Regions from separate parts of the Amycolatopsis sp. NPDC104863 genome, predicted to be linked through region 1. Evidence: riboswitches for the same ligand, from Rfam matches in the RefSeq annotation. Region 1 holds a riboswitch; each other region holds the start of a gene.
What was found. A riboswitch is a leader RNA that binds a small molecule or an ion and turns the genes downstream of it on or off. The one in region 1 is predicted to bind S-adenosylmethionine.

Region 1 (10,202 bases):
CAGCGCGGCCGACGGCCCGCCGGCCTCAGGCGCGCCGGACAGCTTCGCCGGCATGGCCAGCGCCTCCCGACCGGGTCCGGCCAGCGCGGCCAGCCTGTCCTGGTGCTCGGCCCGCAGGCCTCAGGCACGCCGGGCAGCCTCGCCGGCATGGCCAGCGCCTCCCGACCGGGTCCGGCCAGCGCGGCCAGCCTGTCCTGGTGCTCGGCCCGCAGGCCTCAGGCACGCCGAGCAGCCTCGCCGGCATAGCCAGCGCCTCCCAGCCGGCGCGGCCAGCCTGTCCTCGTGCGCGGCCCGCCGGCCTCAGGCGAGCCGGCCCAGCAGCTCCCGCGGCACGATCCGCACCGGGAACGGCCGCTCGAGCTCGACCGCCTCGTCGCCCGCCGCCTTGGCCACCTGCTGGTAGCAGCCGTCCTCGTCCAGCTCGAACACCGTCAACGCCGGCTCCGCCGGGTCGATCACCCAGTAGCTGCCCGTCCCGAGCCGCTCGTAGACCACCCTCTTGGTGTTGAGGTCGTGGATCGCCGTGCTGGGTGAGAGCACCTCGACCGCCAGCACCGGTGGCACCGGGAGATCCTTGTCGGTGAAGTCTTCGTCCCGGCCGACCAGGACGTCCGGCTGTAGCTCGATCTTGTCACCGTGATGCACCGCGAACGGCGCGACGACTACGTCGAACTCGGGCGGGCAGGAATCGACGAGCACTCTCCAGAGCCATACCGCGATCGTCTGGTGTCGTCTTCCCGGCGCAGGGGTCACCAGGAGCACCCCGTCGATGAGCTCGTAACGTCGGCTGTCATACGGCATTTCCCCGAGGTCGTGCACCGTCAGGGGGCCCGAATCGCCGGGATGCTCGATGTCCGCCATGACCGTCATGGTGCTCTCCTTTCGCTCTTCGCACCAGAGCACACCAGACAGCACCGACAGAAACCGCGTCGAACACGGGTTCGGCGCCCATATTCACTAGTCGGAGTGAATATGGGCGCAACTGTCACATCAGGAGAACAGTTACTTCTTGCCCTTACCCGAGTCCTCAGTGGACAAAGCGGCGACGAAGGCCTCCTGCGGGACCTCGACCCGGCCCACGGTCTTCATCCGCTTCTTGCCTTCCTTCTGCTTCTCCAGCAGCTTGCGCTTCCGCGAGATGTCACCGCCGTAACACTTGGCCAGGACGTCCTTGCGGATCGCGCGAATCGTTTCGCGGGCGATGATCCGGGAGCCGATGGCCGCCTGGATCGGCACCTCGAACTGCTGGCGCGGAATGAGTTCGCGCAGCCGCGTCGCCATTCGGTTGCCGTAGCCGTAGGCCGCGTCCTTGTGCACGATCGCGGAAAACGCGTCGACGGTTTCGCCCTGCAGCAGGATGTCGACCTTCACCAGCTCGGCGACCTGCTCGCCCGCCTCTTCGTAGTCGAGCGACGCGTAACCGCGCGTACGCGACTTCAGCGTGTCGAAGAAGTCGAAGATGATTTCCGCCAGCGGCAGGTTGTACCGCAGTTCGACCCGGTCCTCGGACAGGTAGTCCATGCCGAGCAGCGTCCCGCGCTTGGTCTGGCACAGCTCCATGATCGTGCCGACGAACTCCGACGGCGCGAGGATGCTGACCTTCGAAACCGGTTCGTGCACCTCGGAGATCTTCAGCCCGCTCGGCCAGTCCGACGGGTTGGTCACGACCACCTCGCTGCGATCCTCCAGCACCACGCGGTAAACCACGTTCGGCGCCGTCGAAATCAGGTCGAGGCCGAACTCGCGCTCGAGCCGGTCGCGCGTGATCTCCAGGTGCAGCAGGCCGAGGAAGCCGCAGCGGAAGCCGAAGCCCAGCGCCACCGACGTCTCCGGCTCGTAGTCGAGCGCGGCGTCGTTCAGCTGGAGCTTGTCGAGCGCCTCGCGCAGCTCCGGGTAGTCGGAGCCGTCCACCGGATACAGTCCGGAGTAGACCATCGGCTTCGGCTCGCGGTAGCCGGCCAGCGCCTCCTTGGCGCCGTGGCGTTCGGACGTCACGGTGTCGCCGACCTTGGACTGGCGGACGTCCTTCACGCCGGTGATCAGGTAGCCCACCTCGCCGACGCCGAGGCCCTTGCTGGGCTTGGGCTCCGGCGAGATGATCCCGACCTCGAGCAGCTCGTGCGTCGCGCCGGTCGACATCATCTTGATCTTCTCGCGCGGCGTGATCTTGCCGTCGACGACCCGGATGTAGGTGACGACGCCGCGGTAGGTGTCGTACACCGAGTCGAAGATCATCGCGCGGGCCGGCGCGTCCGCGTCGCCCTGCGGCGCCGGGACCTGCTTGACGACCTCGTCGAGCAGCGCGCCGACGCCCATGCCGGTCTTGGCCGAGACCCGCAGGACGTCGTCGGGCTCGCAGCCGATGATGTGGGCCAGCTCACCCGCGTACTTGTCGGGGTCGGCCGAGGGCAGGTCGATCTTGTTGAGCACCGGGATGATCTGGAGGTTGTTCTCCAGCGCGAGGTAGAGGTTGGCCAGCGTCTGGGCCTCGATCCCCTGCGCGGCGTCGACCAGCAGGACGGCGCCTTCGCACGCCTCCAGCGCCCGCGAGACCTCGTAGGTGAAGTCGACGTGGCCGGGGGTGTCGATCATGTGCAGGACGTGGTCCTGCCCGTCGACCTGCCACGGGAGCCGGACGTTCTGGGCCTTGATCGTGATCCCGCGCTCCCGCTCGATGTCCATCCGGTCGAGGTACTGCGCGCGCATGGCCCGCTCTTCCACGACGCCGGTGAGCTGCAGCATGCGGTCGGCCAGGGTGGACTTGCCGTGGTCGATGTGCGCGATGATGCAGAAGTTCCGGATGAGCTCCGGAGGCGTGAAGGTCGTGTCGGCGAACGTCGTCACTCGAATGAGTCCTCGGAAAGTCGGGGATGGCCACCTCTATGGTCCCATGGCCCTCCGGGTGCGGGTGGGGGTCATCCCCGATGCGGGCTTTTGTGATCCGTGGTGCCCTCGAAGTATGAGCACTTCGCACCAGCCGGCACCCCCTCCCCAGCCGGAGACCAGCGGCTTCGCCCGTGTCCTCGACCGGACGTTCGGTCACCCCTCCGGCGTGCTCGGCCGCCTCGGCGGCCTGCTGATGGCCCGGGGCAACGCCGCCACCGAACACCGCGTCGTCGACCTGGCCAAGCTCGAGCCGGACGAGACCGTCCTGGTCGTCGGGCCGGGCCCCGGCGTCGGCCTGGAAGCCGCGTCGCGGCTGGCCGGGCGCGTCGTCGGCGTCGACCCCTCCCCCGAGATGCTCGCGCTCTGCCACGAGCGCTGCGGCGACCGCGCCGAGCTGCGGGAAGGGTCGGCCGCGCACACCGATGAGCCCGGCGAGTCCGTCGACGTCGTGCTGACCGTGAACAACGTCATGCTCTGGGACGACCGCGCCGCGGGGTTCGCCGAGCTGTTCCGGGTGCTGCGGCCCGGCGGGCGGCTGCTGCTGTCCGCGCACGAGAAGTGGCTGCCCGTGAGCAGGCACGTGCTGGCCGACGAGGCCGCCGCCGCGGGCTTCGCCGACCTGCAGACGTGGACCTGGGAGCCGCCCGGCTTCACCGCGCTGGCCGCGCAGCTGCGCGCCGTCAAGCCCGCCTAGCGGGTGTCGGTGCGGATCGGGTGGCCCTCGGGCACCTCGACCAGCACGATCCGCGTGCCGTCCGGGTCGGCGATCCAGGCCTCGTCGAGGCCCCAGGGCTCGCGCTGGGCGTCGCGCACCGGCTCCAGGCCCTTCCCCTTGAGCTCGGCCAGGGTGCCCGCCAGGTCCCGGACCTGCACCCAGAGCACCAGGTCGGGCGACGCGCCCGCCATCCCCTCGCCGGAGACCTCCAGGGAACCGTGGCCGAGGAAGAAGACGGTGCCGCCGGGGAACTCGCGCTCCACGGCCAGGCCGAGGGTGTCGCGGTAGAACCCGGTGGTCGCGGCGACGTCACGCGGGCGGATCAACAGCCTGCTCTTCAGGACTTCCATCCGACCATCCCTACCGGACGCGCTCAGGCGACCGCAATCGCGGCGATCCCCGACAGCACGATCACGGAGCCGGCGAGCCGCCGCACGGCGTCGCTTTCGCCCAGCACCAGCCACGCGGCGAGACCGCCGAGCACGATGCTCAGCTCCCGGGCGGGCGCGACCAGGCTGACCGGCGCCATGGTGAGCGCGAACAGCACCAGGACGTACGCGATCGGCGAAAGCACCGCGACGACCAGCACCTCGCGACGCTGCTCGCGCCAGATCCGCCGCACCTCCCCGCGGTCGGCCAGCGCACCGGGTACGAGCAGCACGCTCTGCAGGACCGACCCCAGGCCGAAGTAGACGATCGGCGGCACGCTGAGGCCGGTCACCGCGTGCGCGTCCCAGAGCGTGTAGCCGGCGATGACGGCGCCGGTCAGCAGGCCGTAGAAGATCCCGGCCTTCACCGCTTGCGGGTCGCCCGCCTTGCGGCCGGTGCTGATCACCAGCACCCCGGTGATCACGAGGAACGCGCCGAGCAGGCCGAGCCAGCCCGGCCGCTCGCCGAGCACGAGGACGGCGGCCAGCACCGACAGCAGCGGCCCGGTGCCGCGCGCGACCGGGTAGACGACCGAGAGGTCGCCGACGCGGTATCCGCGCTGCAGGACGATGCCGTAGGCGATGTGCAGCACCGCCGTCACGACGGCGGCGAGCAGCCAGCTCCACTGTGGACGGTCCGTTTCCACGACCAGCAGCACGACCGTCACCGGCAGGAGGAAGACCGCGGAAGCCGTGTAGTAGAGCCAGACGAACTGCGTGCCGCCGGAGGAGATCCGCTTGGCGGCCAGGTTCCACGCCGCGTGCACGACCGCGGCGACGAGGACGAAGGACAGGGCGGTGGCGTTCATGGGACCCTTTCGGGTTTTCGCGCGCGCGAAAACCGGGTCCTCCAGGCTTTTGCCCCGTCAGATGAACGACCGGCCGTCCGGGCCCGCCGATGGTGCCGCTCGGACCAGACCCGCCGGTCCTGGTTGTGTGGTGCGGCGTGTGCGGACCGGCGACGGAACCCTAGGCACTGACCGCCCTCCACCGTACTCCCCATGATCGGTTGCGCGCAGGTCCCGGCGGACGGGGCCGGGAGCCGGGCTGTTAGAGTTGTCGCTCGCTGCCCGTGCGGCATTCCGTCATGGAGGAAACCTGCTTTCGAGCAGGGCCACTTCAGCGCGGCGGCGAATCTCACCGAGTGAAACAGGAGTTGCCCTATGGCCAACATCAAGTCGCAGATCAAGCGCATCACGACGAACGAGAAGGCGCGTCAGCGCAACCAGGCGATCCGGTCCTCGGTGAAGACCGCGATCCGCAAGGTCCGCGAAGCCGCCGACGCCGGCGACAAGGCCAAGGCTGCCGAGCTGCAGCGCGACGCCGCCCAGAAGCTGGACAAGGCCGTCTCGAAGGGCGTCATCCACGCCAACCAGGCCGCCAACAAGAAGTCGGCGCTCGCGAAGCGCGTCAACGCGCTCTGAGCAAGCTGTTTCTGGAGAAGCCCCGGCCTCGGCCGGGGCTTTCTTCATGTCAGCGGTCGCCCTTGGCGGCCGCCACCTCCAGCACGGCTCGTTCCAGCGCGTAACCCGGGTCGGCCGCCACGCCCTTGACCTCGGCGTTCAGCCGCGCGACCACCCGCATCGCCGTGGCCAGCCCGTCCTGGTTCCAGCCCCGGGACTGGCCCTGCGCCTTGCGGATCTTCCACGGCGGCATGCCCAGCTCACCGGCCAGCTGGTTGGGGTTGCCCCGGCCCGCGCCGGAGACGCGGGCGATCGTGCGGACGGCGTCAGCCAGCGCGTCGGCGACCAGGACGTGCGGGACCCCGAGCTGCATCGCCCAGCGCAACGACTCCAGCGCCGCCGCGCGGTCACCGCTGACCGCCCGCTCCGCGACCGCGAACCCGGTGACGTCGGCGCGGCCGCGGTGGTAGCGCCGGACCGCTTCGGCGTCGACCGCGCCGCCGGTGTCTGCGACCAGCTGCGTCGCGGCGGAGGAGAGTTCCCGCAGGTCGGAGCCCACGGCGTCGATGAGCGCGGCGACACCGGCCGGGTCGATCTTGCCGCCCACCCGGCGCACCTCGTGCCGCACGAACTGCTCCCGCTCAGCGGGCTTCGTCATCTTCGGGCATTCCGTGACTTCGGCGCCGGCCTTCTTCAGCACGGCCGGGAGCGTCTTGCCGGCCTTGCTGCGGCCACCGCCGGTGTGCACGACGACCAGCACGACCCCCTCCGCCGGGTCCTTCAGGTAGGACGCCACGGCGTCGGCCAGCTCCTGCGAGATGTCCTGCGCCGACTCCAGGACGATCACGCGCCCTTCGCTGAACAGCGAGGGACTGACGAGTTCGGCCAGCTCAGGGGCTGTGAGATCGGACACCCGGACGCGGGTCAGCTCGGCGGTCGCGTCGATCGCGCGGGCCGCGGCCAGCGTCTCGCGGACGGCGCGCTCGATCAGCAGTTCTTCCTCACCCAGGACCAGGTGCAGCGGGGGCGGGGCGGTGGCTTGCGCGGTCACCGGAGGATCCTCTCACTTCTCCGAACGTGCGCCCGCTCCGGTGATGTGGAGCCGCCACCATGGCACGGTCCGAACGCCATGTCGTACGGTGTGCTCGAGGCGGCGCGTTTGTGGCGCGCCCCGACAACCGAATACCGCTCATCCAGAGGGGCAGAGGGAACGGCCCGACGAAGCCCCGGCAACCGGCGTACAGCCCGTCATCCCGCGATCGCGGGGTAGCTGACGACCACGGTGCCAATTCCGGCCCGCTTCGGCGGGGCAGATGAGGAAAGGAACCTCGCGATGACCGCAACCCTCGGCACGACCTCCACCACCAAGACCCCGGATCTCGGACCGGCCGTCGAACTGGTGTCGAAGGAAGAGGGCCACCGGCAGCCGCTCGCCCCCGAGTTCGTCTCCGCCGAAGACTTCTCGCCGCTCGAGGTCGCCTACGACTTCGGCCGCGTCCGCCGCGAAGACATCGAGGCCGGCCCCAAGAACATCTGGCGCTACAAGAAGCTCCTCCCGGTTCCGTCGAACATCGAAGAAATCCCGAACACCGAGCCCGGCGCGACCCGCCTGGTGCGCGCCGACCGCCTCGCCAAGGAGCTCGGCCTCAAGCGCGTGTGGGTCAAGGACGACACCGGCAACCCGACGCACTCCTTCAAGGACCGCGTGGTTGCCGTCGCGCTGGCCGCGGCCCGCGAGTTCGGGTTCGAGGTGCTCGCGTGTCCCTCGACCGGCAACCTGGCCAACGCGACGGCCGCCGCGGCCGCCCGTGCCGGCTGGCGGTCGGTCGTGCTGATCCCGAAGTCCCTCGAGCGCGCCAAGATCCTCACCACCGCGGTGTACGACGGCGACCTCATCGCCATCGACGGCAACTACGACGACGTCAACCGCCTCGCCACCGAGCTCGCCGGTGAGCACCCGAAGTGGGCGTTCGTGAACGTGAACGTCCGGCCGTACTACTCGGAAGGCTCGAAGACGCTGGCCTTCGAGGTCGCCGAGCAGCTCGGCTGGCGCATCCCGCCGCAGATCGTCGTGCCGATCGCCTCCGGTTCGCAGCTCACCAAGGTGGACAAGGGTTTCCGCGAGCTGGGTCAGCTCGGTCTCGTGGACGCCAGCCCGTACAAGGTGTTCGGCGCCCAGGCCACGGGCTGCTCGCCGGTGTCGGCCGCGTTCCGCGGCGGCCACGACGTCGTCCAGCCGGTGAAGCCGGACACGATCGCCCGTTCGCTGGCGATCGGCAACCCGGCCGACGGCCCGTACGTGCTCGACATCGTCAACCGCACCGGCGGCGCGATCGAGGACGTCTCCGACGAAGAGGTCGTCGAAGGCATCCGCCTGCTGGCCCGCACCGAGGGCATCTTCACCGAGACGGCCGGTGGCGTCACCGTCGCCACGGCGAAGAAGCTGGTCGAGACGGGCAAGCTGGACCCGGACGCCGAGACCGTGCTCCTCATCACCGGCGACGGCCTCAAGACCCTCGACGCGATCGAGAACCACGTGGGCCCCAAGGCGGTCCTCCCGCCGTCGGCCGCCGCGGTGAACAAGGCGCTCGGGTACTGATCTTCGCCCGGCGGTGTGCCGGGGCGGGCCGCGTGGCTCGCCCCGGCTCATCGGCGCGGTGGGCCGCGGGGCTCGCCCCGGCGTGAGACCGCCGGGCCCGCCGGTTCGCCTACCACGGCGGTGTCTCCGTCCTGGTCCGTCCGGGTCACCCGTGCGCCCAACGCCACCAGAGTGTCCATTGTGGACTTGCTGGGATGCCCGTAGGTGTTGCCCGCGCCCACGCTGACCAACGCCACCCGCGGCGCCACCGCGGCGAGGAACGACGGCAGCGAGTACCGCGAGCCGTGGTGTGGGACCTTCAGCACCTCCGCTTTCAAGTCTGCGACGTCGGCCAGGAGATCCGCCTGCGCGGCCAGTTCGACGTCGCCGGTCAGGAGCATCCGACCGGCTGCTGTCTGCGCCCGGAGGACCACCGAGCTGTTGTTGATCGTGGTGCCGTCCTGCCCGGCTGCACGGGCCGGGACGTAGCGCGGGCCGAGCACGTCGAGTGAGAGCCCGGGCCAGTCCAGCCGCTCCCCCGGGTTCAGCTCGACCAGGGGCACGGACTGGCGGGCCGCCTCCGCGGCGACCTGCCGCCACGCCCACTCCGGCGCGCGCCCCGGCCCGACGGCGATGCCACCGACCGCGCGGCCGTCGAAGACCGACGCGAGCCCGCCGATGTGGTCGGCATGCAGGTGGCTCAGCACCACCAACGGGATCCGGTCGACGGCGAGCCGGTGCAGGCACTCGTCGACCGGTCCCGGCTCGGGTCCGGTGTCGATGACGATCGCCCGCCCGGGCTCGGCGGTCGCCAGGACGACCGCGTCACCCTGCCCGACGTCGCATTCGACCATCGCCCAGTCGCGCGGTGGCCACGCCGGCGCGATCACCCGGACCGGCACGAGCACCAGCAGCGCGCCGACGACCAGCACGGCCATGAGCAGCCGGATCCGCCGGTGGCGGGCGGCCAGCACCAGCACGAGGAGCACACCGGCGGCGAGCAGGCCGCCGGCCCAGCCGCCGGGCCACGCGACTGTCGCGCCCGGGGCTCGTGCGCCGTGCCGCGCCACCGTGATCAGCCAGCGTGCCTCCGGATCGGCCAGGTGCACCAAGACCTTCCCCGCGCCCGGCCACCAGGGACCGGTGACCGTCGCCAGCACGCCAAGCACGGTCGCCGGAGCCACTACCGGTGCCGCGAGGACGTTGGTCAGCACCGAAACCAGGCTCACCGAGCCCGCCATGCCCGCGATCACTGGCGCAGTCACGAGGAACGCCGCCAGCGGGATCGCCAGCCCTTCGGCGAACCCCGGCGGAACGCCGAGGCGGACGAGCGCGGCCGCCCAGCGAGGCGCGAGCAGCACGAGCCCGGCGGTGGCGAACACCGACAGCGCGAACCCGAAGTCCGTGGCCATCGCCGGATCCGCCACCACCAGCACGCAGACCGCGAACGCCAACGCGGGCAGCGCCGAACCACGCCGTCCCAGCGCCAGAGCCAGCAACGCGACCGCCGCCATGACGCCGGCCCGCAGCACGCTCGGCTCCGGGCCGACCAGGACGAGGAACCCGGCCAGGCAGGCGCCCGCCGCCACCGCCGACAACCGGGGCCCGAGCCGGACCAGGCGCAGGAGGAGCAGGACCGCGCCGCAGGCCACGGCGAGGTTCCCGCCGCTGACCGCGGTCAGGTGGGCGAGGCCGGCGGTGACGAACTCCTGCTCGACCCGCGGCGACAGGCCGCTCGTGTCACCGAGGACCAGGCCCGGCAGCAATCCGGCGGGCTCGTCCGGCAGGCTCTGGCACAGGTCGTGGAGACCCGCGCGCAGGTCGGCCGCCGCCCGCTGCCACCACGGCGCGGGGCCGGGTTCCGTGGGCGGGCCGCGCACGGACAACACGGCGACGGTCAGGTCCGAACCACGCGGCGGCATCAGCAGACCCGAGACGGCCACTTCCTGGCCTGGCAGCAAGGTCGCCCATTGCGCGACCGGCGCGAGGAGGAGAACCTGCCCGGAGGAGTCGACCGGGCGGCCGTCGATTGATGCGGTGCGCACGTCGGCGGTGAGCACTACTGATCGGGCGCCGGCTTGGGTGTCGGCGTATCCCGCGCTCCGCACCGGCTTCGGACGTTCGGCGACGATGACTCGGAGGGTGGCCGGTAGGCCGTTTGCTGCTGCCGCGCGGAGTTCGTCGTGCTGGGC
Region 2 (10,202 bases), on a different contig from region 1:
TCGCGACGGCGCTGTTCGACCGGCCCGCGTTCCGCACCTGCGTCTCGCACGGCATCGTGCTGGGCTCGGACGGGCAGAAGATGTCCAAGTCGCTGCGCAACTACCCGGACGTCAACGAGGTCTTCGAGCGCGACGGCTCCGACGCCATGCGCTGGTACCTGATGGCGAGCCCGATCCTGCGCGGCGGCAACCTGGTCGTCACCGACAAGGGCATCCGCGACGCCGTCCGCCAGGCCGTGCTGCCGCTGTGGAACTCGTACTACTTCCTCGCGCTGTACGCGAACGCCGAAGGCGTGGAAGGCAAGTGGCGCACGGATTCGGCGAACGTGCTCGACCGGTACGTGCTCGCGAAGACGCACGAACTGGTCACCGACGTCGAGTACGCGATGGACCACTACGACGTCGCGGGCGCGTGCCAGACCGTCCGGGACTTCCTGGAGACGCTGACGAACTGGTACGTGCGGCGCTCGCGGGACCGCTTCTGGGCGGGTGACCAGGACGCGATCGACACGCTGCACACGGTCCTCGAGGTGACGTCGCGGGTCACGGCGCCGCTGCTGCCGCTGACCACCGAGGTCGTCTGGCGCGGCCTCACCGGCGGCCGCTCGGTGCACCTGGCCGACTGGCCGAACGCGCTCGACCTGCCCGCGGACGCGGCGCTGGTGACGGCGATGGACCGGGTGCGGCAGGTGGCGTCCTCGGCGCTGTCGCTGCGGAAGGCGAACAAGCTGCGCGTGCGGCTCCCGCTGTCTTCGCTGGTCGTGGCGGCCGAGGACGCCGAGACGCTGGGCGCCTTCGCCGACATCCTGCGGGACGAGGTGAACGTCAAGGCGGTCGAGCTGACCACCGACGTCGCCGCGCACGGCGGGTTCGAGGTCGCGGTGAACGCCCGCGCCGCCGGGCCGCGGCTCGGCAAGGACGTCCAGACCGTGATCAAGGCCGTCAAGGCGGGCGACTGGACGTTCGTCGGCGGCAAGGTCGTCGCGGCCGGGATCGAGCTGCTCGACAGCGAGTACGAGCGCCGGCTGGTCGCCAAGGGCGGCGGCGCGGCGGCCGAGCTGCCCGGCGGGTCCGGGCTGGTCCTCGTCGACACCGAGGTCACGCCGGAGCTGGCGGCCGAAGGCCTGGTCCGCGACCTGGTCCGGGTCGTGCAGCAGGCGCGTCGCGACGCCGGTCTCGACGTCGCCGACCGGATCGCGTTGACGGTCGACGCGCCCGCCGAAGTCGTCGAAGCGGCGCGGGCGCAGGAGAAGTTCCTGGCGTCGGAGACGCTGGCGACGTCGGTGTCCTACGGCCCGGTGGCCGAGGGCTTCGCCGGCACGGTCGGCGACGGGACGAAGGTGACGGTTTCGGTGGCGAAAGCCTGACGGGCCGCCGTGGGTGGCCGGTAAGATCGGCCGGTCACCCACGGCGGTGGTGTTCCTTGGGGGAGGGGTTACCGGAATGAGTCCTGCCAGAAGACGCGGCATCCTGATCGGCGGCGCGCTGCTCGTCGTGGTGGTGGTCGTGGCGGCGTTCTTCGTGCTGAACGGCGGGGGTTCGACCCCCGAGGCGGAAGCCGGGGCGACGAGCGTCGAAAGCCCGGGCGCGCTCGACCCGCGGTCGGCGATCACCGAGTACCTGCAGGACCTTTCCGAGAACAACTCCGACGCGGCGAGCCGGCTGACCGACGACAACACAGCGGCCGCGGTGGCCCTGCGCGACGCGCGGAACACGCTGAGCCCGTCGTCGGTCACCGCCAAGCTGACCGTGCTGCAGCCGACCCCGGCCGGGGCGAAGCAGACGGGCGGCACGTTCAGCCTCACCTGGGCGCTGAAGCCGGGCCAGGTCTGGACCTACGACGTCCCGTTCCAGCTCGCGCTGGCCGGCGGCAAGTGGCTCGTGCACTGGGCGCCGTCCCTGCTGCACCCGAAGCTGGAGACCGGGCAGCGGCTGGTGATCAGCACGGCCGTGCAGGACAGCACCGCGGTCGCCGACCGCGAGGGCAAACCCCTGCTGGTCAGCGGGGCCGGCGGCCTGCACCCGGTCGACGGCGACCCGGCACCGCTGCTGCGTTCGGCGCTCACCGGCCAGGTCACGGCCGCCGCGGGCAGCGGGTTCGCCGTCCAGCGGGTCGACGCCGCGGGCAAGAGCCTGGAGACGCTGTTCGGCAAGGCGTCCGCCGACGGCGCGCCGGCGCTCGTGTCGAGCCTGAGCCTGACCGCGCAGAACGCCGCCCAGAAGGCGGTGAACGGGTACCGGGGATCCGCGATGATGGTCGCGCTCGACACCGGGTCGGGCGACATCCTGGCCGTCGCGCAGAACGCCGCCGCGGGAGACGCGCCGAAGGCCCTGAACGGCCTGTACGAGCCGGGTTCGTCGTTCAAGATCGCGACGGCGGTGGCCGCGGTCCAGCAGAGCGGGCTCAACGCGGGTTCGCCGGTCGACTGTCCCGGCGTCGCGACGATCGGCACGCGCACGGTCAAGAACGAGGGGTTCGAGCTGGGCGCGACGAACCTGCAGACGGCGTTCGCGCGCTCGTGCAACACGACGTTCGGGCAGCTCGCGCTGGCCCTCCCCGCCGACGGGCTGCAGAAGGCGGCCAACGAGCTGGGCCTGAACGCCGACTACGAGATCCCGGGGATCAACACCGAGCTCGGCAAGGTCGAGCCGGCGGCGAGCAAGGACGAGCAGGTCGAGGACGGGTTCGGCCAGGGCCGCATCCAGGCGAGCTGCCTCGGCGGCGCGGTGATGGCGGCGACGGTGGCCTCCGGCAAGGCGATCACCCCACGCCTGTGGCACGACGTCGAGACGCAGGTGGTCAAGGGCTACTCGCCACCGCCGTCCTCGGTGCTCGGCGAGGTCCGGAAGATGATGCGCGCGGTGGTGACCAGCGGAACGGGTCGCGCCGCCGCGGGAGCCGGCACGGTGTTCGGCAAGACGGGCACGGCCCAGTTCGGCGACGGCGCGTCGGCCACCGGCTGGTTCGTGGGCTACCGCGGCACCGTCGCGTTCGCGGTGGTCCTGGAGAACTCGAACGACTCGGGCCCGGCCGTCCAGCTGGCCGCCACGTTCCTCAAGTCCCTCTGACCGACGTACCCAGCCGGACGACACGCGTACCTGCACGGACGACTCGCGTACCTGCACGGACGACACGGCCCGCGGTCCCGGCCCGCGTCGTGTCGTCCGGCTGAGTACGCGTGTCGTCCGGCGGGGTACGCATGTCGTCCGGTGAGGTGCGTCGGTTCGGCCGCGGGCGAAGGGTCCGGGTCGTACCGTGGTCTTATGGAGACGATCGCGCTGGCCGAAGTGGCCGCCGTGCTCGCGGATCCGAGCCGGGCCACCATGTGCCTCGTGCTGCTGGACGGGCGGGCCTGGACCGTCGGTGAGCTGGCGAAGGCGGCCGGCATCGCGCTGTCGACGGCGAGTGAGCACGTCACGCGGCTGACCGACGCCGGGTTCGTCGCCCGGGTCAAGCAGGGCCGCGCGTCCTACGTCCGGATCGCCGACCCGCGGGTCGCCGAGCTGATCGAGCACCTGGCCCAGCACGCCGAGCACCGGCCGGTCACGAGCCTGAAGTCGTCACTGCGGGTGAAGCGGCTCGGCTTCGCGCGCACCTGTTACGACCACCTCGCCGGTGTTCTCGGCGTCGCCCTCCGCGACGGCATGCTGGCCACCGGCCTGATCGACGCCGGCGACGGGCTCGCGCTGACCGGCCGTGGCCGCGAGGTGCTCGACGACCTCGGGGTGCCGGTCGCGGCCGGGCGGCGGCCGCTGCTGCGCGACTGTCTGGATTGGACGGAGCGGCGCGACCACCTCGCCGGCGCGCTGCCCGCGGCGCTGCTCGAGCGGGCCGTCGACGCCGGCTGGGTCGGCCACGACGGACATCGCGCCGTGAAGGTGCTTCCCGCGGCGGAGAAGCCGTTCGCGGCGCTCGGTGTCGACCTCACCGCGCTCGGTGGGCCTTAACACACCGCGTCCGCGACGCGCCCCAGCGGTACACGAACGAGTTAACCCCACCGCCTCACTATTCTGAGGGCCCACGGCACTCGGAGGGAGGCGGCATGGACCAGCTTCCCGTGCTGCTCGGCATCGGCGGTGTCGTGCTGCTCGCCTCCGTGCTCGCCGTGCGCGTGTCGATCCGGCTCGGCCTGCCCTCGCTGCTGCTCTACCTCGCGATGGGCGTGCTGCTGGGCGAAGCCGGCTTCGGCATCCGGTTCGACAACCCCGAGCTGACCCAGTCGCTGGGGCTCGCCGCGCTCGTCATGATCCTCGCCGAAGGCGGGCTGACGACCCGGTGGTCGGCGGTGAAACCCGCGCTGGGCATCGGAATCGCACTGTCCATTGTGGCCGTCGTGGTCAGCATCGCGGTCACCGGCGCAGCCCTGCACTTCCTGCTGGGCCTGGACTGGCGGTTCGCCCTGCTGTGGGGCGCGGTCCTCGCCTCGACGGACGCGGCGGCGGTCTTCTCGGTGCTGCGCACGGCCGGTGTCGGCAAACGGCTCGTCGGCGCGCTGGAGCTGGAGTCCGGCATCAACGACGCGCCGGCCTACATCGCCGTCGTCGTGCTGGCCGAAGGCACCACTGTGGATTGGACGCTGCCGCTGCTGGTGGTCTACGAGCTGGGCGCGGGCCTGGCCATCGGGCTCGCCTTCGGCTGGCTCGGCGGGATCGCGCTGCGGCGGGCCGCGCTGCCGGCGACCGGTCTCTACCCGCTCGCCACCGTCGCGGTGTGCGTCGTGGCGTACTCGTCCGGGCAGCTGGCGCACGCGTCCGGGCTGCTCGCCACCTACGTCGCCGCGCTGGTGCTCGGCAACTCGCGGCTGCCGCACCGCTCGGACACGCTGTCGTTCGCCGAAGGGCTCGGCTGGCTGGCGCAGATCGGGCTGTTCGTGCTGCTCGGGCTGTTCGCCTCACCGAGCCGGCTGCTCGAGACGCTGGTGCCGGGCCTGGTCGCGGGCGCCGTCGTGCTGCTGCTGGCCCGGCCGGTGTCCGTCGTGCTGTCGATGCTGCCGTTCAAGCTGCCGTGGCGGGAACAGGTGTTCCTGTCGTGGGCCGGGCTGCGCGGCGCGGTGCCGATCGTGCTCGCGATGATCCCGCTCTCGCAGGGGCTGCCGGGCGCGCAACGACTGGTCGACGCGGTGTTCGTGCTGGTCATCGTGCTGACGCTGCTCCAGGGGGCGACGCTCGGGCCGCTCGCGCGCTGGCTCGGGCTGTCCAAGAAGTCCGAGCCGCACGAGATCGAGGTCGACTCCGCGCCGCTGGACGAGCTGGGCGCCGAGCTGCTGCAGGTCCGCATCCAGCCCGGGTCGAAGCTGCACGGCGTGTACCTGTCCGAGCTGCGCCTGCCGGTCGGGGCGACGGTCAGCCTGGTCGTGCGCGAAGGCGCCGGCTTCACCCCGCAGAAGACGAGCCGGCTGCAGGAGCACGACCAGCTGCTGGTCGTCACGACGAGCGTCGTCCGCGACACCGTCGAACGCCGGCTCCGCGCGGTGGACCGGGCCGGGCGCCTGGCCCGCTGGAAGGGCGAGTCGGGCCGTTAGCCCGTTCGTGGTCGTGGCCGGTCCGTGATCGATCGGACGACTGGGCTGGCGCTGGCCTGCGTCTTGTCCGGTCCTTGTCCGGTTCTCGTGCTGACCTGGTGATCTTTTTCCGTGAGGGTGATCGTCGGGCATAAAAACGCCGTGTGATCTTCCCAGTGATCCAACCTTTGGCCTACTGTGCGCTCGATCCGGTTAGTTCGAATGGGTGAGTGAACAGCCAAAGGAGTACGCACGGTGACGAAGCTGCATGTTCGTGGGGCGGTTCTGGCCGCCGTGATGACCGCCGCCTGCGGGCTGCTCGCCGCGCCGGCCGCGAGCGCCGAAGTGGCGCCGTTCCCGGCCCTGGCCCTGCCGTTCAAGGCGGGCCAGCAGGTGTACTCGGCCGGCATCCACTCCGACGACGGCAGCACCGGGGTCAAGAACGCCGTCGACTTCAGCCCGGCCGACCGCACCGTGCGGGCCCCGCTGGCCGGCACCGTGCACCTCCAGCACTGCGCGGGCGGCGACTGGGTGACCATCGACCACGCCGGCGGCTGGCGGACCGGGTACTACCACATGGAGGCCATCAAGGTCACCGACGGTGAGCAGGTCGAGGCCGGGGCCGAGCTCGGCTCGACCGGCAACGCGCTCCCGTGCGGCGGCAGCAGCACCGGCGCGCACGTCCACTTCACGCTCTGGACGCTGCCGGACGCCCCGGCGGCGAACTGGGACGGCAAGTCCTTCGCCGAGGTTTCGACGGCGGTCGCCGCGGCCCACGGCGAGCCGGTCGACGGGAAGACCCTGGGCGGCTGGCGCTTCACCGCCGGATCCGAGCAGTACCAGGGCACCGCGACGCACCTCGCGGACAACGCCGTCACGCAGCTGCCGGGCCACTTCCGCGCGAAGCTCTGACCCTTCTCGCATCCTGCGCAGTCCTGTGAGCGGCGTCTCAGAATGCGAACCGGGGGTTGGCCGCCGCGTCCGGTTTCGGTTACCTTCGAGCCAGGTCATGAGTGCCAGCGTCAAGCCCCGGCTTGCTGGCCGGCAACCCTCCTACCGCGGTGGGGTGCCCCGGGTGAAGACCGGGCCGGTCGCGTCGTGCGACGGGCAAGCGCGGGCCCCTCGCCGGGGTCCCCCGGACTGCCGAGGAGGCACCGATGACTCTCGCCATCGACCGCACCAGCACCGTCGCTCCCGTCGAGCTCGTCGAAACCGTTGTCCCGCAGGAAATCCCGGCCGTCGCCGGCGCGTCGCTGCGGGTCCCGCTCGTCACCGGCGGCGAGATCGGCTACGCCAACCTCGACCACGCGGCGAGCGCGCCGTGCCTGGAGGCCGTCCGCGGCGCCGTCGACGAGTTCCTGCCCTGGTACGCCAGCGTCCACCGCGGCGCGGGCTTCGCGTCGCAGGTGTCGACGAAGCTCTACGAGCGCACCCGTGACACCCTGCGCCGGTTTGTCGGCGCGCGCCGGACCGACACCGTCGTGTTCACGCGCAACACCACGGACTCCTTCAACCTGCTCGCCCGCAGCCTCCCGCCGCGCACCTCGGTGGTCGTGTTCGACACCGAGCACCACGCGGCGCTGCTTCCGTGGCGGGGCCCGCACGTCCGGCGGATCCCGACCCCGCGCACCCGCCTCGCCGCGGTGTCCGCTGTGGACGAAGCGCTCGCCGGCTGCCCCGAAGGACCGCGCCTGGTGGTCGTCACCGGAGCGTCCAATGTGACCGGTGAGCTGCTCCCGGTCGCCGAAATCGCCGCGGTGGCACGGAAACACGGCGCCCGCATCGCGCTCGACGCCGCCCAGCTCGCCCCGCACCGCCGCGTCTCGATCAAGGAGCTGGACGTCGACTACGTCGCCCTCTCCGGCCACAAGCTGTACGCGCCATTCGGCGCCGGCGCGCTGATCGGCCGCGCCGACTGGCTGCGCGCCGCCCAGCCGTACCTCGCCGGCGGCGGCGCGACCAAGCTCGTCACCGACGACGCCGTGGTCTGGAACGACGGGCCCGAGCGCCACGAAGCGGGCTCGCCCAACACTGTCGGCGTGTACGCGCTCGATGTCGCCTGCGAAACCCTGAGCCGCAACTGGGCCGCGGTCGAAGCGCACGAGCAGGCCCTGCTCACCCGGCTGCGCAAGGGTTTGGAGAGCATCCCCGGCTGCGCCGAGCTGCGGTTGTTCGACGCGCCGGTCGACCGCGTCGGCACGGTCAGCTTCGTCGTCGACGGCTTCGACCCCGGCTGGCTCGCGGCCGTGCTGTCGGCCGAGTACGGCATCGGCGTGCGCGACGGTGCGTTCTGCGCCCACATCGCGGCGAAGCGGCTCATCGGTGTCGCCGGCGGTGACGGCCGGCAGGCGGTGCGCGTCAGCCTCGGCCTCGGCAGCACCGAGGAGCACGTCGACCGCGTGGTGCTGGCGCTGCGCCAGATCGTCGCCCGCGGCGCGCGCTGGGAGTACACGAAGGTGGACGGCCGCTGGGCGCCGGTGGGCGACCCGCGGGAGCTGCCGCCGTTCTGCTGAGCGCTAGCCTGGGCCGATGGGGAGGCACGGGGTTTCGTTGGCACTGCTCGGTTTTGCCGAGCTGGTCCTGGTCACGGTCGAGCTGTTCCGCCGCTCGGCCGTGACCGCCGAGCTGGCGTCGCACTTCGCGCCGGCCGCGCCGTCGTACCAGAGTGTTTTCGGGCTCACCGTCGACGACCACGGTGGCCCGCAGCAGTTCCTCAGTATTTCCGACACGGTGATCGCCTACCGCGGTGGGATCGGGGTGGCCTGGCAGTGGGCGCTCATCGCCGCGTTCCTCGCGGTGGTCGCCGGGTACGCCCGGCGGCTCGGCGCGAAAGCCGCAGTGCTGGCCGCCGCCGGCGTCGTGCTCGCGGTGCCGCTGCTGGATCTGCTCGCCTACAGCTGGTTCGGCCTCGACGCCACGGCCCGGGGCCCGATCCTCGCGACGCTCGGCCTCGCCGTCGTCGCGGGGTGGGAACGCAGTCCGTTTATCCTCGCCACCGCCGTGCTTTCCGGGGCGGTCGCCGTCCTCGTCGCGGACCTGCCCGGTGTGCTGATCTCGGCCGGCGTCCTGCTGGCGGGCGCTATCCTGCCCCGATGGGGAGATCGCGCGACTACTGGTTCCCGTTGGCCGCACTGGGGTTCGCGCAGCTCGTGATGGCGGTGGTCGCCCTGGTCCCGGAAACGCCGGAGGCCGGCCAGTTCGTGCACTCGCGCGCCTACGAGCTGCCCCAGGACCTGTCCGGGGTCGGGCTCGGCACCGGCGGGGTCGGGGGCACGGGGTGGTACTCCACCGACGTCTACGCGACGAACGTCGTGCCGCCCGCGGGGCTCGGCTGGCTCGCCGGCCTCGCGTGCGTGGTGCTCGCCGTCGCCGGCTGGTACTGGCTGCACCTGCGCCGCGCCGGCACCCCGCCGCGGCCCGTCCGGTTCGTGCTCGGCACCCTGGCCGCGCTCGCCACCGTCCCGCTGCTCGACCTGCTCGGCGCCGTGGAGCTGCGGCTGCCCGGCGACGTCCGGGGCGCGCTCGTCGCGGCCCTGGGACTGCTGGTGCTGGCCGCCTACGAGCGCAGCTGGTTCGTGCTCGCGGTGAGCGTGGTGTTCGCGCTGGTCAGCGTGCTGTTGCCGACCCCGGTGACGGGGGCGCTGACCGCGGCGAGCGCGCTGTTCGCCGCGGCGTTCGCGGTCCTCCTCCGGCGTCCCCGCGACACTGCCGCCGACGCACCCTGACCAGGCGTGGACAATGGACCGGTGAGCACCGAGCCCAGCCACTCCGAACCCGAGACCGAAGCCGCCGCCGAAGCGGCGCCCGACCCCGTGGCCGACGCGCCGGAGAACCCCGAGGTCCCGGCGAAGCCGCTGCTGCCGAAGCGCCGTGTCGGCTGGGTGTTCGCGGTCGCGGTCGTGCTCTGGGCGATCGACCTGGTGACGAAGAACCTGGTCGTCGCGAACCTGGAGGGCAAGGAGCCGGTCCGGATCCTCGGCGGGCTGATCTACCTGCAGGTGATCCGCAACCCGGGCGCCGCGTTCTCGATGGCGACCGGGATGACGTGGGTGCTGGCGCTGGTCGCGCTCGCCGTCGTCATCGCGATCATCTGGCTGTCGCGGCGGCTGCGCTCGATCGGCTGGGCGATCGGTCTCGGGCTGGTGCTGGCCGGGGCGCTGGGCAACCTCACCGACCGGATCTTCCGCCCGCCGGGCGGCCTGCAGGGCCACGTCGTCGACTTCATCTCGGCGTTCGCCCCCAACGGCAAGGGCTTCGCGATCTTCAACATCGCCGACTCGGCGATCTGCGTCGGCGGCGCGCTCATCGTGCTGCTGTCGCTGCTGGGCAAGGACTACGACGGCACGTCGACCAAGGACAAGAAGAAGGCCGAAGCACAGGAGGACCAGGCGTGAGCTCGCGGATGCTCCCGGTGCCCGACGGGCTCGACGGGATGCGCGTGGACGCCGGTCTCGCGAAGATGCTCGGCCTCTCCCGCACGGTGGTGGCCGAACTGGCCGAATCGGGCGACGTCCTGCTGGACGGGCGCCCCGCGGGCAAGTCCGACCGGCTGGCCGCGGGCGGGCTCCTGGAAGTCACGCTGCCCGAGCCGGCGAACCCGGTCGAGATCGTCGCCGAGCCCGTCGAGGGCATGAAGATCCTGCACGACGACGACGACATCGTCGTGATCTCGAAGCCGGTCGGCGTCGCCGTGCACCCGAG
Region 3 (10,202 bases), on a different contig from region 1:
GAGCTGGCCAACGAGTGGGGCAACCTGGTCAACCGGTCCATCTCGATGGCGCACAAGAACGTCGGCGCCATCCCGCGCCCGGAGGCCCCGACGGCGGCCGACGAGGAGCTGAAGGCCCTGTCCCGCAAGGCCTTCGACACCGCGGGCGCGCACCTGGCCCGGTCCCGGTTCAAGCTGGCGGCGGGCGAGGCGATGAAGGTCGTCACCGCGGCGAACAAGTACATCTCCGACCAGGAGCCGTGGAAGCTCAAGGACGACCCGGCGCGGCGCGACACGGTGCTGCACACCGCGCTGCAGGTGGTCTCCGACGCGAACACGCTGCTGACGCCGTTCCTGCCGCACTCGGCCCAGAAGGTCCACGAGGCCCTCGGCGGCACCGGCGTCTGGGCCGCCCAGCCGGAGCTCAAGGAGGTCGACGACCTCGACATCGACGGCCGGGTCAACCCGATCCTCACCGGCGACTACGCGGCCGAGCAGGCGAAGTGGGAGTCGAAGCCGATCGAGGTCGGCAAGCCGCTGGCCAAGCCGTCGCCGCTGTTCACGAAGCTCGACCCGGCGCTGGGTGAGACCGGCCCGGAGTGGGCACCGATCGTCAAGGAGTAAGAGGTAGTGCATGGGTGACGAGAAGCGCGAGCTGCCGCCTGTCCCGGACAGGCTCCCGGTGTCGGTGGTGGACGCGCACACCCATCTCGACGCGTGCGGCGCGGTCACCGCGGCCGAAGTCACGGCCATGGTCGACCGCGCCGAGCGCGCCGGTGTCGCCCGCGTCGTCACGGTCGCCGACGACCTCGCCTCCGCCCGCTGGGCCACCGAGGCCGCGACCTGGGACCCGCGCGTGTGGGCCGCGGTCGCGATCCACCCGACGCGGACCAAGGCCTTCGGCGAGGCCGAGAAGTCCGAAGTGGAGCGCCTGGCCGGCCAGGACCGCGTGGTCGCCGTCGGCGAGACCGGCCTCGACTACTACTGGGACTACTCGCCGCACGACGCCCAGCAGGAGGCGTTCCGCTGGCACATCGACCTCGCGAAGCGGCTGGACAAGCCGCTGATGATCCACGACCGCGAGGCCCACGACGACGTGCTGCGCATCCTGGCCGAAGAGAATGCGCCGAATGCCGTAATCTTCCATTGTTTTTCCGGGGACGCGGAAATGGCCCGCAAGTGCGTCGACGCGGGGTACGTCCTTTCCTTCGCGGGCACGGTGACGTTCAAGAACGCGAAGGGGCTCCACGAGGCGGCCCGGCTCTGCCCGGCGGACCAGTACCTGGTCGAAACCGACGCGCCGTTTCTGACCCCCCACCCGTTCCGAGGGCGGCCGAACGAGCCGTTCGGCGCGGCTTACACCGTCCGTCACCTCGCGGCGCTCAGGGGCGAAGCTGTCCACGAAGTCGCCGAATCGGTCCGGACCACTGCCGAGCGGGTCTACCGACTCCCCAGTGTCACAACGGGATAAACGCACTGCGACATCGGTGTTCCTTGATCGCCCACTCGATCTAGTGACCCAGATCACGACACTCCGGGGGGTGTTTGCGCAACCCGCCGAGACCCGTTACTGTCCCGTGATCGTGCCGGTCGGGCCTGCGCTCAGCAGCTTCCGATCGTCACGCCCAGTCGTAGAGACGGCGCCCCCGACCGCCGTCTCGTGAAAGGGAACGATCCCCGGTGACAGGTAGCAGACAGGCTGGAGCACGCTCCGCCGTCCTCGAACGGAGCTATTTCGAGGACACCGCGTACGGCCAGCTCGACTTCTCCGACGACCCGAACATCACGCAGCAGGACATCCTCGCCGCGCTCGGCCCCGACGCCGACGCGATGATGGCCGAGATCGACGTCGACGTCGACGAGCTGATCCGGCTCATCAACGCCGAGACGACCTACCTGCCGCCGATCGTCATCCCGGACGAGATCGAGGCGGACCGCACCGCGTCCCCGCAGGCCAAGCGGGCCATGCTGGACGAGGGGCTGCGCGAGACCACCAAGGTCTGGAAGCGCCGGTTCCTCAAGGGCGCCGTCCTCAGCGTCATGATCAGCATCGCCGGTGGTGGCGCCGCCGCGCTGGCGATGAACAAGAGCGTCACCGTCGACGTCGACGGCCAGCAGCAGACCGTGCACTCGTTCGGCGACACCGTCGGCGAGGTGCTCGAGGACGCGGGCCTGTCCGTCGGCGCGCACGACTCGCTCTCCCCGTCCCCGCAGGCCGAGGTCGGCGACGGCGGGGTCATCAAGCTCGAGCGCGGCCGCCAGCTGAAGATGATCGTCGACGGCGCGGAGCACACCTCCTGGGTCCGCGCGACCCACCTCGGTGAGGCGCTCAGCCAGCTCGGCATGACCGGCATGGACAAGCCCGGCACGTGGATGTCGATGGCGAAGGACGGCGAGCTGCCCCTCCAGGGCGCCACCGTCGAGATCAAGACCCTCAAGAACATCACGCTGTACGACGGCGCGAACGCGCCGAAGCCGGTCAAGACGACCGCGGTCACCACGAAGGAGTTCCTGGGCGAGTACAAGCTCACCCTGGGCCCGGAGGACGCCGCCGAAGGTGGTCTGGACGTCAAGCTGACCGACGGCGCCGAGGTGCACATCAGCCGCACCGGCGTCTCGACGGTCGTCCAGAAGGAGACCATCGACCCGCCCGAGCAGAAGGTCGACGACCCGAACCTCGAGAAGGGCAAGACCGAGGTCGAGGACCCCGGCACGCCCGGCGAGAAGATGGTGACCTACAAGGTCACGCAGAAGAACGGCAAAGAGGTCTCGCGCGAGAGCGTCTCCGAGCAGGTCATCACGGAGGCCAAGCCGAAGATCATCCACGTCGGCACGAAGAAGCCGGCGAACCCGGTCATCGGCGACGCGTCCTCGTGGGACCGCATCGCGCAGTGCGAGTCGGGCGGCAACTGGGCCACCAACACCGGCAACGGCTACTACGGCGGCCTCCAGTTCGACAAGCAGACCTGGAACGCCTACGGCGGCTCCCAGTACGCGGCGCTGCCGAGCCAGGCGACGCGCGAGCAGCAGATCTCGGTGGCCGAGAAGGTCCGCGACGCCCGCGGCGGTTACGGCGCCTGGCCGGTCTGCGGCAAGAAGGCCTGACGAACTCCCGAACCGGCCCCCGTCCTCCCCGGACGGGGGCCTTTTCGCGTGCGCCGAGGGGCATCACGCGTGTCCGGAGGGGCATCACCTGTGATTGGCGGGGCATCACACCCGATGCCCGCCCAGTCACGCGTGATGCCTGCTCAATCACGCGAGATGCCCCTCCAATCACGCGAGTTCCGCGCTCAATCACGCGAGTTCCGCTCCTGATCACGTGAGTTCCGTCCTCGATCACCGCGAACCGACCGTCCGGGGGCGCGAGATGGCCCATCGGTAAGCTCGGCCGGTGGTTGAACTGCTGGGACCTGCCGAGATCCGCGGGCTGGCGGCCGAACTCGACGTGCGGCCGACGAAGAAGCTCGGGCAGAACTTCGTGCACGATCCCAACACCGTCCGCCGGATCGTCGAGCTCGCCTCGGTCGGTCCGGACGACGTCGTGCTCGAGGTCGGGCCCGGCCTCGGGTCGCTGACGCTGGGGCTGCTCGCCACCGGCGCGCGGGTCGTCGCCGTCGAGATCGATCCCAAGCTCGCCGAACGGCTGCCGAAGACCGTCGCCGAGCGGGGGCCGGACGCCGCCGAGCGGCTCACCGTCCTCGAGGCCGACGCCATGCGCGTCACCGACGCCGAGCTGCCGGCGCCGACCGCCCTCGTCGCCAACCTCCCCTACAACGTCGCTGTGCCGGTCGTGTTGCACCTGCTCGCCGAAGTGCCGTCGCTCACCTCCGGCCTCGTGATGGTCCAGACCGAGGTCGCCGACCGGATGGCGGCCGGCCCGGGCAGCCGGATCTACGGCGTGCCGAGCGTCAAGCTCGCCTGGTACGGCCCGGCGCGCAAGGTCGCCGCGGTGCCACGCTCGGTGTTCTGGCCGGTACCGAACGTCGACTCCGCGCTCGTCGCCTTCGAGCGCGGCGACGCGCCGGCGTCCGACGACCGGGAGCGGCTCTTCGGGCTCGTCGACGCCGCTTTCTCACAGCGCAGGAAGACGCTCCGGGCCGCGCTGGCGGGCTGGGCGGGCTCGGCCGAGCGCGCCGGCGAGCTGCTGGCGGCCGCCGGGATCGACCCGAAGACGCGCGGCGAGCAGCTCGACGTCCACGACTTCGCCCGGCTCGCCGCCGCCCGCTAGCCCCGGGCGACGTCCACTGTGGATGTCAACCGGCAGGGTGCTCGCCGACGTCTCCCGGCGTGCGCGTCTCGCCATCCGGACGCCGCCAGTCGTGTGATCTGGGCCAACGGGCTTGCGTTCGCTCTGCGGGATCGGTTTACTCAGTATGTCCATCCCGAGCGACTGAGAGACCTGGCTCGCCGAAGTCGCAGCAACCACCCTCCACAGGGCAGGTGCTACCGCCAGGACCGATGGAGGCCGTTTCCGATGAAGAGGGTAGCTCGCCCCCTGCTGCTGACCAGGCGTCGCGTAGTCGACGAAGGCCGCCGCTCCGTGACCGCATGTCGACGCTCCAACTGAGCTTTCCCGAGCCGGTCCACCTCTTCTTCTCGCACCGTCCATAGAGGACGGATTTCGCATGCGGCCGGGCGCCTCCGAGTGAGCGCGCCCCGTTTTCTGGAGCCTTCGTGATCACCGTCGAAAACCTGTCCAAATCCTTCGCCACCAACGGAAACTCGGTCGTCGCCCTGCGCGACGTGAGCGTCGACGTCCAGGCCGGCTCGCTGTTCGGCGTGGTCGGTCCCGCCGGTTCGGGCAAGTCCGTCCTCGCCCGCTGCATCGCGCTGCAGGAGCGTCCCGACCGTGGTGTCGTCCGGCTCGACGGCCTCAACACCGGCACCCTCGACGGCCGCCGGCTGCGGGAGATCCGCCGCCAGCTGGGGATCGTCGGCTCGAAGCCGGAGCTGATCGCCGAGCGCACCATCGCCGGCAACATCGCCTCCCCGCTGGAGCAGCTCGGGGTCGACGGCCCGCAGCGCCGCAGCCGGGTCGGCTCCCTGCTCGACCTCGTCGGCCTGACGCCGCGCGCCGCGCAGCGCCCCTCGGAACTGTCCGTCGGTCAGCTACGCCGGGTCGCGGTCGCGAAGGCGCTCGCGGCGGCCCCCGCCGTGCTGCTCGCGGACGACCCGACCGCCGGTGTCGACCCGGAGGAGGCCGGCGCGGTGCTCACCGTGCTCGACCGGGCCCGGTCCGAGCTGGGGGTCACCGTGGTGGTCACCACGCCGGACGCCGGGGTGGTCCGCCGGGTCTGCGACGACGTCGCGGTGCTGGAGGACGGCACGGTCGTCGAGCGCGGCACGGTGCTCGACCTGATCTCCAACCCCGCCAGCCGCACCGCGCAGGCGCTGCTGCCGGCCATCGAGACCCCCCGCTCGCAGGGCGCGCGTTACGACCGCTCGGTCGACGTCGTGCTGGTCGGCTTCGCGTCGGTCGGCGCGTTGCTGCCCGAGGCGGCGGGCCGGTTCGACGTCGAGTTCGCCACCATCGGCGGCGGCCTGACCCGGATCGGCGACACCCCGGTCGGCCGCTTCCGCCTCGGCGTCCGCGGCGAGCGCGCCGACGCGGCCCTCGCGTGGGTCACCGAGCGCGGTGGCCACGTCACGCACACGGCTCGCGGCCCCCAGGGTGTCGCGGCCGCCTGACCTGCAGCGGCCCCCCTGCGCCGCAGGGGGGCGGCTCTGGTCAGCGGGTGCCGCGAGGCAGGACCAGCAACGCGGTGAGTGCCGCGGCGCCGATGAGGCCCGCCGCCCAGGCCGCGGCCGTCGTGTAACCGTGGACGATCGCCGCCGGCGTGGTCAGCCCGGCCGCCGCCGCGGTGGCGATCGTGTTCAGCGCCGCCGTCCCGAGCGAGGCCCCCACCTGCTGTGACGTCGTCACGAACGCCGACGCCGCGCCCGCGTCACGCGCGCCGACCCCGCGGGTCGCGACGTTCAGCACCACCGGCATGCTCAGCCCGGCGCCGACCCCCAGCAGCAGCTGCATCGGCAGGATCACCGCGACGTACGACGCGTCCGGCGTCAGCCGTGTGGCGAGCAGGAGCCCGCAGCCGAGCACGAACAGCCCGCCCGCCAGCAGCGGCCGCGGGCCGACGCGGGCCAGCAGCCGGCTCGACACCTGCGTGGACGTCAGCATGTTCGCGCCGAGCGTCGGCAGGAACGCCAGCGCCGCGGCCAGCGCGCCGTACCCCATCACGACCTGCAGCTGGTAGGTCAGGAACAGGAACATCCCGAACGCGCCGAACGACGCCGCCCCGATCGTCAGGTACACGACGGCGCGGGCGCGGTCGCGCACCACCGTGAGCGGCAGCAGCGGGTGCGGGTGCCGGGCCTGCCGGCGCACGAACAGTCCGAGCAGCACAATGGACGCCGCCAGGGAACCCAGTACCACCAAGGAGTTCCAGCCCTCAGTGGCCACTTCGGACAGTGCGTGCACGAGCAGCACGATCCCGCCGCAGCTGAGCAGCGCACTGGTCCAGTCCAGCTTGGTCTCCCGGTGCGCGGCGGCCGCGGGCACGGCGAACCAGGCGCCCAGCCCGGCCAGCACGGCGATCGGCACGTTGACGTAGAGGCTCCAGCGCCAGTCGAGGAACTCCGTCAGCGCGCCGCCGACGGTGAGCCCGAGCGCGGAGCCGGACATCATGATGGCGCTGAAGATCCCGAACGCCTTCGCGCGTTCACGCGGTTCGGTGAAGGTCAGCGTCAGCAGGGACATCGTCGACGGCGCGAGCAGCGCCGCGAACACGCCCTGCGCGGCCCGCGCGCCGATAAGCCACGCCGGCGACGGCGCGGCGCCGCCGATCGCGGACGCGACGGCGAACCCGGCGACCCCGACCATCAGCGTGGTGCGGCGGCCGATCCGGTCGGCGAGCCGGCCGCCGAGCAGCAGCAGGCCGCCGAAGGCCAGCGTGTACGCGGAAATCGTCCACTGGCGGCCGGTGTCGGACATGCCCAGCGCGTGCTGGGCCGACGGCAGGGCGATGTTCACGACGGTCGTGTCGAGCACGACCATGAGCTGGGCCAGGCCCAGCGCGCCGAGGGCGAGCCAGCGGCTCGCCGTGCGTGGTGGTGCGGCTGTGGTCATGACGGACCCCCGAGGTAAGCTGTGGATGCATTGCTTGTCGGCCGACAAGCAATGCCAAGCTAAGTCATTGCTAGTCGGCCGTCAAGTAAGTTGAGGGGTGAGGCATGGCCGGGCGGCGCACCGACACCCGCGAGCGCATCCAGCGCGTCGCGCTCGAGCTGTTCGCCGAGCAGGGGTACGAAGGCAGCTCGCTGCGGGAGATCGCCGAGCGGCTCGAAGTCACGAAAGCCGCGCTGTACTACCACTTCCGCACGAAGGAGGACATCGTCTCGAGCCTCCTCGAGGACTGGGGCACCGCGCTCGACGAGCTCCTGGCGCGCGAAACCCGGCCGGCCGAGCTGCTCACCGCGTACGCCGCCCTGGTCGAAGACCGCTTCGGCCCGGTGATGGGCCTGGTGCAGCGCAACACGACGGCGTTGAAGGCCATCGCGGCGGGCGCCGGGCTGGCCGAGCGCATGCTCGAGCTGCACAGGCGGCTGAGCGGCGGGTCCGGTGACCCCGAGGCCGGCCTGCGGGCCCGGCTCGCCCTGGTCGCCGTCCAGCTCAACAGCGTCGAGGCCGAGCCGAGCACCCCGCCGGACGTCGCGCTCGCCGTCGCGCTGGACGTCCTTTCTCCTGGCCGGAGCGCGACCGGTGCGGGGACGTAGGCTGGTCGCGTGCTCGCCGTAGTTCCGCCCCCAGTCACCGTCCGGGTCCCGGCCAAGGTCAACCTGCACCTTTCGGTCGACGACCTGCGCGACGACGGTTACCACGAGCTGGTCACCGTGTTCCAGGCGCTTTCGCTGACCGACGAGGTGACCGTCGCGGTCGCCGACGACCCCGGCCTGGAGATCTACGGCGAGGGTGAGGGCACGGTGCCCACCGACGGCACCAACCTGGCCTGGCGGGCGGTCGAGGCGCTGGCGGCGCACGCCGGCCGCACCGAGGAGCCGAAGGTCCGCGTGGTGCTGCGCAAGGGCATCCCGGTCGCGGGCGGCATGGCGGGCGGCAGCGCCGACGCGGCGGCGACGCTGGTCGGGCTGGCCTCGCTCTGGAACCTCGAAGTGACGCGTGACGAGCTGGCCGAGATCGCGGCGGGCCTGGGCAGCGACGTCCCGTTCGCGCTCTACGGCGGCACCGCGCTGGGCACCGGGCGCGGTGAGCACCTGGTGCCGGTGCTGTCGCGGCACACCTTCCACTGGGTGCTGGCTTTCGACTCCGAGGGGCTTTCGACGCCGAAGGTGTTCGGCGAGCTGGACCGCCTGCGCGCGGACGGCAACCCGCCGCGCATCGGTTCGCACACGCCGGTCGTCGAGGCGCTGGCCTCGGGCGACCCGCGCCAGCTCGCCTTGCTGCTGGGCAACGACCTCCAGGCGGCGGCGGTTTCGCTGCGCCCCGGCCTGCGCCGCACGCTCCGGGCGGGCGTCAACGCGGGCGCGTTGGCGGGCACGGTCTCCGGCTCGGGCCCGACGTGCGCGTTCCTCTGCGAAGACGCACATTCGGCGGTGGAGGTGGCGGCCGAGCTGTCGGGCGCGGGAGTGTGCCGCACGGTCCGGGTGGCGCACGGCCCGGTCCCGGGAGCCCGGGTGGTCGGCGGCGACGACGCGCCGCGGCCCACGCCGCCGCGGGTGCACGCATGAAGAAGGCGGAGTTCGCGTTTCCGGGGCCGCTGCGGGACAAGCTGGTCGCGGCGATCCTGCGCGGGGAGAAGACGTCGACCACCGGCCTGGTCGCCGAGTACGAGAAGTACGGCGAAGAGCTGCCTGTCGTCGGCGAACGTGAGCTGATGATCGACTCGGCGGGCGAAGGTGTCGCGGTGCTCGAAACCACCGAGGTGCGCGTCCTTCCGCTGTCCGAAGTGGACTTGCAGCACGCGCTCGACGAGGGCGAGGGTTTCACGAGCGTCGCCGACTGGCGCGCCGACCACACGGACTACTGGCAGAGCGCCGAACTGCGTGCCGCGCTGGGAGATCCGGAATTCACCGTGGACGACACGACCCAGGTTGTGGCGACGCGGTTCGTCATCGTGGAAAGGAACGGCTGAGCGGATGGCCAACCTGGTCAACCTGGAGGCGGTGAGCAAGTCCTACGGGGTGAAGCCGCTGCTGGACGGCGTCTCATTGGGCGTCGCGGCCGGGCAGCGCATCGGTGTTGTCGGCCTCAACGGTGGTGGCAAGACCACGCTCCTGGAAGTCCTTTCCGGACTCGCCGAGCCGGATTCCGGGCGGGTGAGCCACGTCGGCGGCCTGCGGATGGCCGTCGTCACGCAGCGGACCGAGCTCCCGGACGGCAGCACCGTCGGCGAGGTGGTGCTCGAACGTTACGGCGCCGAGCACGAATGGGCCGCCGACGCCCGGGTCCGGTCCATTGTGGACGGCCTGGGCATTACCGCGATCGGGCTCGACACGCCCACCGCCAACCTCTCCGGTGGCGAGCGGCGCCGGGTCTCGCTGGCCGCCGCGCTGACCGGGGAGCTCGACCTCGTCGTGCTCGACGAACCGACCAACCACCTGGACGTCGAAGGTGTCCAGTGGCTCGCCGACCACCTGCTGACCCGGCGGATCGCGGTTGTGGTCGTCACGCACGACCGGTGGTTCCTCGACACCGTCGCGAGTGTGACCTGGGAGGTCGCCAACGGCCGCGTCGAGAGTTACGAAGGTGGTTACGCCGACTGGATCTTCGCGCGCGCCGAGCGGGCGCGCCTGGCCGCGACGGCCGAGGAGAAGCGGCAGAACCTGGCGCGCAAGGAGCTGGCGTGGCTGCGGCGCGGCCCGCAGGCGCGCTCGTCCAAGCCGCGCTACCGCATCGACGCGGCCGAGGCGCTGATCGCCGACGTGCCGCCGCCGCGCGACTCCGTCGAGCTGATGGCGTTCGCGAAGCGGCGCTTGGGCAAAACCGTGCTGGAGCTGGAAGACACGACGTACACGGTCGGCGACCGGACGCTGCTCGACCACGTCACCTGGCGGGTCGGGCCGGGTGACCGGATCGGCCTGGTCGGCGTCAACGGCTCGGGCAAGACGTCGCTGCTCAAGCTGCTCGGCGGCGACGTCCAGGGCTCGACCGGCCGCCGGATCGAGGGCAAGACGGTCGCGCTCGCGCACCTGCGTCAGGAGCTCGA

Region 2: linked by a shared signal. The riboswitch ahead of ACZ63J_RS40115 (aminotransferase class V-fold PLP-dependent enzyme) and the one ahead of thrC (threonine synthase) in region 1 are both predicted to bind S-adenosylmethionine.
Region 3: linked by a shared signal. The riboswitch ahead of ACZ63J_RS26520 (methionine ABC transporter ATP-binding protein) and the one ahead of thrC (threonine synthase) in region 1 are both predicted to bind S-adenosylmethionine.

Annotation. Positions count from the first base shown of each region.
Region 1 is NZ_JBVJOW010000006.1:193,950-204,151, reverse strand. It holds gene ACZ63J_RS31610 (Uma2 family endonuclease) at 301-870, opposite strand; gene lepA (translation elongation factor 4) at 1,003-2,844, opposite strand; gene ACZ63J_RS31600 (class I SAM-dependent methyltransferase) at 2,960-3,580, shown strand; gene ACZ63J_RS31595 (VOC family protein) at 3,577-3,951, opposite strand; gene ACZ63J_RS31590 (DMT family transporter) at 3,975-4,838, opposite strand; gene rpsT (30S ribosomal protein S20) at 5,193-5,453, shown strand; gene holA (DNA polymerase III subunit delta) at 5,503-6,483, opposite strand; SAM riboswitch class I at 6,619-6,752, shown strand; gene thrC (threonine synthase) at 6,766-8,031, shown strand; gene ACZ63J_RS31570 (DNA internalization-related competence protein ComEC/Rec2) at 8,079-10,202, opposite strand, start outside.
Region 2 is NZ_JBVJOW010000009.1:304,108-314,309, forward strand. It holds gene ileS (isoleucine--tRNA ligase) at 1-1,367, shown strand, start outside; gene ACZ63J_RS40095 (penicillin-binding transpeptidase domain-containing protein) at 1,444-3,069, shown strand; gene ACZ63J_RS40100 (ArsR/SmtB family transcription factor) at 3,265-3,948, shown strand; gene ACZ63J_RS40105 (potassium/proton antiporter) at 4,044-5,522, shown strand; gene ACZ63J_RS40110 (M23 family metallopeptidase) at 5,757-6,413, shown strand; SAM riboswitch class IV at 6,507-6,621, shown strand; gene ACZ63J_RS40115 (aminotransferase class V-fold PLP-dependent enzyme) at 6,659-8,014, shown strand; gene ACZ63J_RS40120 (hypothetical protein) at 8,031-8,654, shown strand; gene ACZ63J_RS40125 (hypothetical protein) at 8,594-9,226, shown strand; gene lspA (signal peptidase II) at 9,314-9,895, shown strand; gene ACZ63J_RS40135 (RluA family pseudouridine synthase) at 9,892-10,202, shown strand, end outside.
Region 3 is NZ_JBVJOW010000004.1:1,019,968-1,030,169, forward strand. It holds gene metG (methionine--tRNA ligase) at 1-603, shown strand, start outside; gene ACZ63J_RS26505 (TatD family hydrolase) at 614-1,450, shown strand; gene ACZ63J_RS26510 (transglycosylase family protein) at 1,660-3,084, shown strand; gene rsmA (16S rRNA (adenine(1518)-N(6)/adenine(1519)-N(6))-dimethyltransferase RsmA) at 3,371-4,207, shown strand; SAM riboswitch class I at 4,354-4,460, shown strand; gene ACZ63J_RS26520 (methionine ABC transporter ATP-binding protein) at 4,654-5,667, shown strand; gene ACZ63J_RS26525 (MFS transporter) at 5,708-7,105, opposite strand; gene ACZ63J_RS26530 (TetR/AcrR family transcriptional regulator) at 7,210-7,752, shown strand; gene ACZ63J_RS26535 (4-(cytidine 5'-diphospho)-2-C-methyl-D-erythritol kinase) at 7,762-8,724, shown strand; gene ACZ63J_RS26540 (ASCH domain-containing protein) at 8,721-9,128, shown strand; gene ACZ63J_RS26545 (ABC-F family ATP-binding cassette domain-containing protein) at 9,133-10,202, shown strand, end outside.